2 regions of the Demequina sp. TMPB413 genome follow, and region 2 is predicted to be linked to the other one. Evidence: riboswitches for the same ligand, from Rfam matches in the RefSeq annotation. Region 2 holds a riboswitch; the other holds the start of a gene.
The links. A riboswitch is a leader RNA that binds a small molecule or an ion and turns the genes downstream of it on or off. The one in region 2 is predicted to bind thiamine pyrophosphate.

Region 1 (4,579 bases), 530 kb from region 2:
GGTCCACGCTTCTCCCACGCCAGGGTCGCCGTCGAGCATGCCGCCGTCGGTGAGCCACTGCGAGAACTGCTCCCACGTCGCCCGTTCCTGCACTCCCCAGGTCTCCGGAGCGTCGGCGTACTGGTCCGCGAGCCACTGCGCGCTCGCGGTGACCAGTGCCTCGTCTAGCTCTGGCGCGGCCGCCATCAAGGCATCGGCCGCTGCCTGGGGGTCCTCCATTGCGGCGCCGTAGCCGCGGGCCGTGACCTCGACGAACGCGCGCACGGTCTCGGGGTGCTCGGCGATCTGGTCGGCCGACGTCGCGATCAGCGGCGTGTACCAGTCCGGGATGCAGTCGAACCAGTCGCGGAAGGCGATGGTCGAGACGTCCATGGCGTCCACGTCGCTCAGCCGAATGGTGTCCCACGCGTCCATCACCCAGGCGACGTCGAACTGGTCTTGGGTGAGCCCGATGCGGAAGTCGTCGCTCACCAGCGGCGTGTGTTCCACCAGCGCGGGATCGCCACCGTCGCACGCGACCAGGCTGGAGATGATGGCCTCCTCAAGCGCGGAGCCGTACGAGCCGTAGCGCTTTCCCTCCAGGTCGCGCGGCCGCGTGATCCCGTCGGACGTGAGCGAGATGAGCGACGAGGTGTTGTGTTCGATCACGGTCGCGAGGGAGACGACGTCGGCGCCGGCCGCGCGGGCGGGTAGCAGTCCCTCTGCCACGGAGTATGCGAAGTCGGCCTGGCCTGCGGCGAGCAGCTGAAGGCCCGAGGTCTCTCCCGGTTCGATCACGGTGACGTCCAAGCCCGCGTCCTCGTACCAACCGTTGGCGAGCGCCAGGTAGAGGCCGGTGTGGTTGGTGTTGGGCGTCCAGTCGAGCACGACGGTGACGGGGGTGAGGTCGTCAGGCGCGTCGGACGCGTTGTCGGTGGCCTGGGCGCTTGAGCATGCCGCGAGAGAGACGGCAACCACAGTTGTGAGGGTGGCGAGACGGATGGGGTGAGTCATGAGTTTCTCCTAGGTTGAGGTCTGGTGGGTGTGCCACGGCATCGCGAGGCGCCGCAGCAGGGCGATCACGACCACCAACACTGCGGTGAGCAGTGCGATGAGCACGATGCCGACAAAGATCTGGTCCACCGCGTAGGCCTTGCGGGAGCGCTGGATGAAGACGCCGATGCCGGATTCCCCTGCGAGGTATTCGGACACCACCGCTGCGCCCACGGCGTAGGTGGCGGCGATGCGAAGGCCCGCGAGCGCGCCCGGCACCGAGGCGGGCAACCGCACCAGCCATAGCTGATGCCTCCGCCCGCCGCCCAAGCCGGCCACGACGTCGGCGTGCTCGGCGTCCACCTCGCGGATGGCCGCCGTCGCGGCCACCAGCACGGGGAAGAACACCGTCAGCGCGACCAGCACCACCTTGGAGGTGAGCCCGAAGCCCGCCCACAGGATCATGAGCGGCGCGAGCACCACGGTGGGGATGGTCTGGCTGAGCAGCACCACCGGGCGGGTGGCGTGGCCGACGCTGGGGACGGCCGACGTGACGATGGCCAGCATCCACCCCAGCGCCGTGCCAAAGGCCAGGCCCAGCACGGCCTCGGTGGCCGTGGTGGCGACGTGCTGACCCAGGACCGATGACTGCTCGACCGCGGTGGCAACCACCTGAGAGGGACTGGGCAACACGAACTCCGGCAGCTCGCCAAGGTGTACCGAGGCCTCCCATGCTCCGATGAGCACCGCCACGGTGGCGGCGCCGATGAGCGCCGCGCGCCAGCGGTGGCCGCGCGGTCTGGCGGGACCGGTCATCGGCGGTGTTTGCCCACCAGGTCCTGCACGCTGGGGCCGGCGTCGTCCGCCCCGCCGGAGACCTTGATGACGGAAAGGCAACCTTCCGCGCCCGCGGCGAGGGTCGCGTCGTGCACCTGACGCAGCAGGGCCCACACGGCGTCGGGCGCGCCCTCGATGGTGGTGCCCATGGCGCCCACCTCGTAGGAAAGGCCCGACCCGGAGATGACGGCGATGGCGGCGTCCACATGGGCGTAGCGGTCGGTGGCGGTGCCGGTGGGGCGGGGCAGGACTTGGATCTCGGCGATCACGGTGACTCCTTGGCGAAAGGACCGGGGAGTCAGCACGGTGCACAAGTCAGCCATCGTCGGCACGGGGGGCATGCGCGGGGCAAGACCCCAAAGGGCCCGACTCTGCAGACGCCCGTGCCTTCAGACACGTCCTTACGCTGGCATTACCCAGGTCAAGTTCTCGGGTCTACGGCGCCTGTGGCCGTACTCTCAGCTCGGCTGCCCCGAGCTCCCCGCGTTTGCCCTTGCATCATAACCACATGATGGCGCCGGCCATGTGCCATGCGCGTCATTGTGCGTAGGGCGCCGTCGGGTGCCGCACGCTGCGTTCGGGGAAACACGACTCGAGTGCCGACCGAGGTCGCTCCGCCGCTATGACCGTGCGAACCTCAAGAGGTCGGCCAGGTCGTCGGGGTCTCGATCAGCGCGCCGCAGCGCGGCGAGATAGGCGGCGCGATCTGGCCCGGCAGCATCGAGACTCGCGCCTCCCCAGGTGAACTCCGGGACCCCGAGACTCCGAGCCAACAGGTCGGTCAACAGGCGGGCATGGCGGCCATTGCCGTTGGGAAACGGGTGGATCGCCACCAACTGGTGATGCACGCGAACGCACGCCATCTCCGGGGTGATCCATGTAGCCTCCGGCGCGACCCAGAAGCGGGCGCTTTCGACCAGATCACGTACAGAAACCGATATGCGGGCGGGATCCATGCCGATGTTGCGCTCCGACGCGCGATAGGTCCCTGCCCAACGCCACACGCTGCGGTACATCCGCCGATGCAGTTGGCGCACAAACTGTTCCGTCAGGAGACGATCAGCCGTACGGGCTGCAGGGGAGCGCGTTGCCCAGATGCGGGCCGAGGCGATGCCAGCTTGTTCCACCAGGTTGAGATCTGCGCGGGTGGCGATGAAGGTGGGGATGAGGCCCACGGCCTCCTCGTCGCTGACCGGTGTCGCGCCGTCGGGCAGGGGCTCGCTCACGGCTAGACACGCCACAAGGAGCGGGAGTCGATGAGTTGGGCGATCCGATCCTCGACCAGGCTCTGCGTGGCCTGCGCGTCGACGGATTGGTCCTCGAGGGCCATGGTGGTGGCGACGGGGCCCAGTTCTGCGCGAGCGACGACCTCGGCCTGGCGGTGAACCTGCTGTTCCAGCGGGACCCTCGGCACCAGGGCATACACGACGTCGCAGCCCAGAGCGTCGGCGGCGCGGGTCAAGGTGTCGAGCCCGATGGTGCCAGCGCGTTCGCTGGCCTCGAGTTTGCTGACGGCCATACTGGTTACCCCGAGTCGCGCAGCCATGTCGCGAGTCGACATGCCAAGAGCGTCGCGCACGGCACGGATCCAGCCGGACTGCGGACGCGCGAACACGTCTACGGGCGCCGTGCGAATGTGGCGGCTACGCAGGTCAAGTTGCCGGCGGGCAAGGCGTCGTGTTTGCATACCTCTAAGTTATCACAATGGGTGGATCGTGCATACGTGTACGTTTCCGAGAAGACGCACTACGCCTACGCATGGGTTTCAGTTGAGTGCGAGAACCTGCGGGCGCGTCTCCTATTCACCCATCCCGCACGTGCCGTTGAGCCACCTCTCGGCATAGTCCACGTCCCCGCCGACGATGCGAGGGATGAGGATGTCCCGATCACTTTCGCCCATTTGTGGGTTGTACTTCTGAATCACCTCGAGGTCAGGGAATCGCTGCAGTTGGGCGGCGGCGGTCGCGACGCGCTCGGGGTTGTCCACCTGGGAGGCCCCGACAAACTCGGCGATCCACGCGCACTGCCAGTGAGTGGCGGCCGAGACCAGGATGTCTCCCTTGGCGAAGGCAACGGGCACCTCGACGGCGTCGCCGGTGTCGGGGTCCGGGCGAAGGAGGCCAAATATGTAGGTGGTATCGGTCTCAGAGATGTAGGCGCCGCCCTGCCCTCCCGGCACCAGGTCCACGAGTTCCGGCGCGTAGAACCCTGGCGGGTACGGCTCGCCGAACACGGACATCGCGATCTCTGGCGACCCTGGGGCTGCGCCGAGGTCCGCCAAAGCGGTGATTTCCAGGACTTCCTTGGTGCGCGCATCAATGAGGATCAGGCTGTCGGCAGGCCACGATGGGTCAGGATCTGGCACCGCGAAATCCTCGCCCAGCCGGGCGTACACCCCGAGCGCGTCGATATTCGTGCGGTAGTACGCCTCCACCATCGTGTTGTCTGCGGTGTTGATGAGGACGGTGTCGGGGTGGTCGAGGATCTGATCCGGCCACTCGCCGCACGGCGCGTCGGGGGAGGAGTTGAACCACCCCATCAGTCCGCCCAGATCTCCGACGGGCTTGCCAGACACGACCTGTGCTGCAAGGCAGGCTGCGGCGCGCTGGGTCGGTGAGGACGTTGGTTGTGACGTAGCTTCCGATGGTGGGGCGACAGGGGCGCTGTCGCCCCACATCGACATCGTTGACGCGCCATATGTCGCACCTGCGAGTACCGCGAGTGCCACGAATGACGAGACCACGGCGCGTCCGGTACGGTGCCGGGCGAT
Region 2 (4,579 bases):
ACCGTCACGAGCCACCTCATCAACTGGCTCTCACCCATGAAGGAGCGCGCCACCATCGTCACCGGTGAACGAGGCGCATTCGTGGCCGATACGCTCACGGCAGACCTGACCTTCTTCGAGAACGGCACCATCGCGACCACCTGGGATCAGATCGCAGGGTTCCGCGGAGTGTCGGAGGGCAACGTCACACGCTTCGCGATTGCGAAGGCCGAACCGCTCGCCACTGAGCACGCCGCGTTCCGCGACGGCATCCTGGGCAAGTCCGCCACGTATGTCACCATGCGAGAAGGTTTGGAGACCGTCGCGGTGGTGGACGCAGTGCTCGAATCCGCCCGCACGGGCACCACGATCAACCGTTAACGAGGGCGTCCCAGCATCGGGGCCACGACGGCCCCGATGCTATGCTCCGACCATGGGAACTGCGCTCGGGCAGACGCTCATCGTGATGCCGGCGTACAACGAATCCCAGTCCGTTGGGCGCGTGGTCAGCGAGACGCGTGCCACCCTCCCCGGCATCACCGTGCTGGTGGTTGACGACGGCTCCACCGACGGCACAAGCGACGTCGCGAGGGCCGCTGGAGCGCTCGTCGCCACGCTGCCCTTCAACCTTGGCGTAGGCGGCGCGATGCGTGTGGGCTTTCGCTATGCGGCCGAGCATGGCTTTCACGCGGTGGTCCAAATCGACGCCGACGGTCAACACGACCCCGCCACCGTGGCGGCCCTGCTGGAACGACTCGATGACTACGACATCGTCATCGGTGCCCGCTTTGCAGGCGAGGGCGCGTACGTGATGCGCGGCCCGCGCCGCTGGGCCAGCTGGGTGCTCGCACGGGTCATCAGCAGGACGGCCCGTTCGAAGCTGACCGACACCACGTCGGGCTTCCGCGCCTCCGGTCCGCGCGCGATCGAGTTGTTCTCTCGCGAGTACCCGGCGGAGTACTTGGGCGACACTATTGAGTCACTCGTGCTCGCCTGCCGCGCGGGCCTGACCGCCACCCAAGTTCCCACCGCGATGCGCCACCGCAGCGAAGGCGCGCCCTCGCAAAGCCCTGTGCGGGCCGCGATCTACCTGGCGAGGGCGACCCTGGCCCTCATGTTCGCGTACGCCCGGCCCAAGGCGAAGGCGCCGAGCACGAGCGAGGTGCCCGCATGAGTGTGAGGGCCTACATCTTCAGTATCGCGGCGGCGCTGTTTGTGCTTCTCGTGGTGGTGAGCCTGCTCCGCCAGCGCAAGTTGCGCGAGCGCCACGCCATCTGGTGGCTCGCCGCCGGCGCGCTGGCTCTCCTCGCAGGCGCGTTCCCCGAGTCTCTGACGTGGGCGGCGAGAGCGACAGGCATCGAACTGCCCGTCAACCTGGTGTTCTTTGTCTCGATCACCATTCTGTTTTTGGTGAGTCTGCAACACAGCGCCGAACTCACCCGCCTCGAGTCCAAGACGCGCGACCTCGCAGAGACCGTGGCGTTGCTCGAGTTGCGGGTGGGGGAGCTTGGCGGCGAGACGGCCGATTGCGCGGATCGCGGCGAGCCCAGGCACGACGGCGGTTCGGGAGCCGAGCGCTGACGCCCGTGAATTCTGGTCCCGACGCTACCCGTCCTCGCGTGTCCGTCGCCCTGTGCACCTATAACAGCGGTCGCTTCATCGAGACCCAACTGCGCAGCATTCTCGACCAAGACCTCCCTGTTGATGAGGTCCTCATTGGCGACGACGGCTCCACCGATGGCACGCTTGAGCGCATCGAGACCATCGCGGCGGCGCACCCCCGCGGAGACGTGGTGCGGATCGCCTTCACCGAGCCGTCCGGAGGGGTAGCACCCAACTTCTCACGCACGCTCGCGGCGTGCACGGGGGAATTGATCGCCTTGAGCGACCATGACGACGTGTGGCGTCCCGACAAGACGGCCACGCTCGTGCCGCAACTGCAAACGGCGAAGCGGCCCGCCATGATTTTCACCGACGCCCGCATTGTCGACGACGCCGGCGCGTTCAGCGGCGAGCACTTGTTCGCCTCCTATGGCGTCGCGTCGCACGAACTCGACGCCGTCATGGACGGCAAAGGCGCCGAGCCCCTCGTCCGCCGCAACATCGTTACCGGCGCCACAGCCATGCTCACGCGCGACCTCCTCGACGCAGCCCTACCAATCCCAGAGCACTATGTGCACGACGAGTGGCTTGCTTTCTTAGCTGCGTCCTTGGGCACGTTGCTGGTGGAGAAGCAGCCACTGATCGACTACCGCGTACACGGCAGCAACCAGATCGGCGTCCCGCCCCAGACGCTGTGGGGCCAGGTGCGCGTGGCCATGACCTATCGCCGCGATCGCTACGAGACACTGCGCACCAGGGCGGAGTCGCTCCGCGAGCGCCTTGCAGCCCACAACGCCGCAGCCGCAGACCTGGCACTCGTCGAGGACAAAGCACTCTTCGAAGCCCAGCGGGCGACGATGCCGTGGTTCTGGCCCGCCCGTCTACCGGGGATCATGCGCCGCTATCGTAGCGGCGACTACGCGCGCTTCACGCATCGGCCCGCGCTCGAGAGGTGGCGCGACCTCGTCCAGCCGATGTAATCCAAGGGGCGCGAGGACCTCCCGACCGTCGCGCTACGATGGCTTCACACGACAGGGGAGCGCCTCGCCGCAAGGCAAGGGCGCTGAGAGTGCGGACACGCCGCAGACCCTCGAACCTGATCCGGCTCGCACCGGCGTAGGGAGTCGAGACTCGTCCCCTCCTGATGAAGGAGGATCCATGAAGACCTCAACCACCATGTCCATGGCGGTCGCGAGCGCACTGCTGCTCGCCGCCTGCTCGGCCAGTGAAAGCAAACCCACCCAGGCGCCCACGTCCAGCGAGTCAGAAGCCCCTGCCGCCACCGGCGCCGTCACGGTCCTCACCCACGACAGCTTCGCGCTCCCTGAAGACGTGATCGCCGACTTCGAGGCGACCAGCGGCATCGACGTCACGTTTGAGCCGGTGGGCGACGCGGGAACGCTCGTGAACCAACTCGCCCTCACGTCGGGTGCGCCCCTCGGCGACGCAGTGGTCGGCATCGACAATACGTTCGCCTCGCGGGCCGTGGCGTCGGAGGCCCTCGCCGACTACGTCTCCCCCAGCGCGACCGACTCGGTCGCCGGTCAACTCACCGCGATCGACTACTCGGACGTGTGCTTCAACATCGACCTCGCGGCGTTCGGCGACGGGACGCCAGCACCCGCCACGTTCGACGACCTCCTCGAGCCCGAATACGCCAACATGGTGTCGGTCTCCAACCCCGCCACGTCGTCCCCAGGCCTCGCGTTGCTGCTCGCCACCTACGAGACGTACGGCGAAGGTTGGAAGGACTACTGGCGCGGCCTTCGCGACAACGGCCTGAAGGTCACGGCCGGCTGGTCGGATACCTACTTTGTCGACTTCTCGGTTCCCAACTACGGCGGCGACTACCCCATCGTGCTGAGTTACGCGTCGTCCCCGCCCTCCGAGGTGGTCGACGGCAACCCCACGAGCACCGCGCTGCTCGACACGTGCTTCCGCCAGGTCGAGTACGCGGGCGTCCTGGACGGTGCCCAGAACCCCGAGGCCGCCAAGGCCGTCGTCGACTGGATGCTGAGCGACTCCGTGCAGTCGGCACTGCCGGACAACATGTACGTCTATCCCGTGTCGCCCACCGCCACCATCCCGGCTGCGTGGGAGAAGTACGCGCCGCTATCAGACAACCCGATCGTCATGGATCCCGCCCAGATCGACGCCCAGCGCGATCAGCTGCTGCGCGAGTGGACCGAGATCGTGATCGACGGCCAGTAGTCCGATGCCCCTCTTCGCACGGCGCGGGATCGTCGCGGCAGCCGCCGCGGCGGTCCCCGTCGTGTTCCTGGGGGCCTTCTTCGCGTGGCCGCTCTTCGCCACTGTGCGCAGAGCCTTCTTCGCGCCGAGCCTGGCGGGCCAAGACGCCACGGTCTCGGTGCGCGCCGTCCTCCAGGCGGCGGGCACGACGCTGGGGTTGGCTGGCGCTGGCACCGCGCTGACGCTCGCGATTGGCCTGCCTGCGGCCTGGGCGCTGTATCGCCGACGCTGGCGCGGCTCGCGCTTGCTCGCGGCGGCGCTCACGGCCCCCTTTGTGCTTCCCACCATGGTGGTCGCCCTCGCGTTCCTGACGCTGCAGCGCGACCTGGCGCCTGCGCTCGGTGCCAGGCACGGCCTGCCGGCGATCATCGCGGCCCTCGCGTTCTTCAACGTCGCGGTGGTGTTGCGCACGGTGGGGCCGGCGCTGGAGGGCATGGACGAGCGGCTCGTGGCGGCCGCGCGCACCCTTGGCGCGTCGCGTGCCGCGGCCGCACGCCGGGTGGTGTGGCCTGCGGTGCGCCGGTCGGTGGCCGGGGCGGCGGCCATCACCTTCCTGTTCTGCTCGACGTCCTTCGCCATCGTGCTGGTGCTGGGAGGCACACGCATCAGGACGCTAGAGACCGCCGCGTACCTCGAGCTCACGTCGTTCCTTGACCTGCGCGGCGCCGCGATCATCGCGATCGTGCAGGCCTGCCTCATCGCCTCGGTGGCCGCAGGGGTGGGCTGGCTGTCGCGTCCCGGTCGCTAT

Region 1: another riboswitch for thiamine pyrophosphate. It lies ahead of LGT36_RS01860 (thiamine-binding protein); the one in region 2 lies ahead of LGT36_RS13550 (thiamine ABC transporter substrate binding subunit).

The regions. Positions count from the first base shown of each region.
Region 1 covers NZ_CP096184.1:401,638-406,216, forward strand. Annotated here, with positions in the region: gene LGT36_RS01850 (ABC transporter substrate-binding protein) at 1-993, opposite strand, end outside; gene LGT36_RS01855 (ABC transporter permease) at 1,003-1,788, opposite strand; gene LGT36_RS01860 (thiamine-binding protein) at 1,785-2,078, opposite strand; TPP riboswitch at 2,191-2,303, opposite strand; gene LGT36_RS01865 (mobile mystery protein B) at 2,430-3,035, opposite strand; gene LGT36_RS01870 (mobile mystery protein A) at 3,038-3,496, opposite strand; gene LGT36_RS01875 (hypothetical protein) at 3,608-4,579, opposite strand, start outside.
Region 2 covers NZ_CP096184.1:2,796,105-2,800,683, reverse strand. Annotated here, with positions in the region: gene LGT36_RS13570 (Gfo/Idh/MocA family protein) at 1-360, shown strand, start outside; gene LGT36_RS13565 (glycosyltransferase family 2 protein) at 413-1,153, shown strand; gene LGT36_RS13560 (DUF2304 domain-containing protein) at 1,150-1,560, shown strand; gene LGT36_RS13555 (glycosyltransferase family 2 protein) at 1,599-2,561, shown strand; TPP riboswitch at 2,605-2,721, shown strand; gene LGT36_RS13550 (thiamine ABC transporter substrate binding subunit) at 2,740-3,792, shown strand; gene LGT36_RS13545 (iron ABC transporter permease) at 3,797-4,579, shown strand, end outside.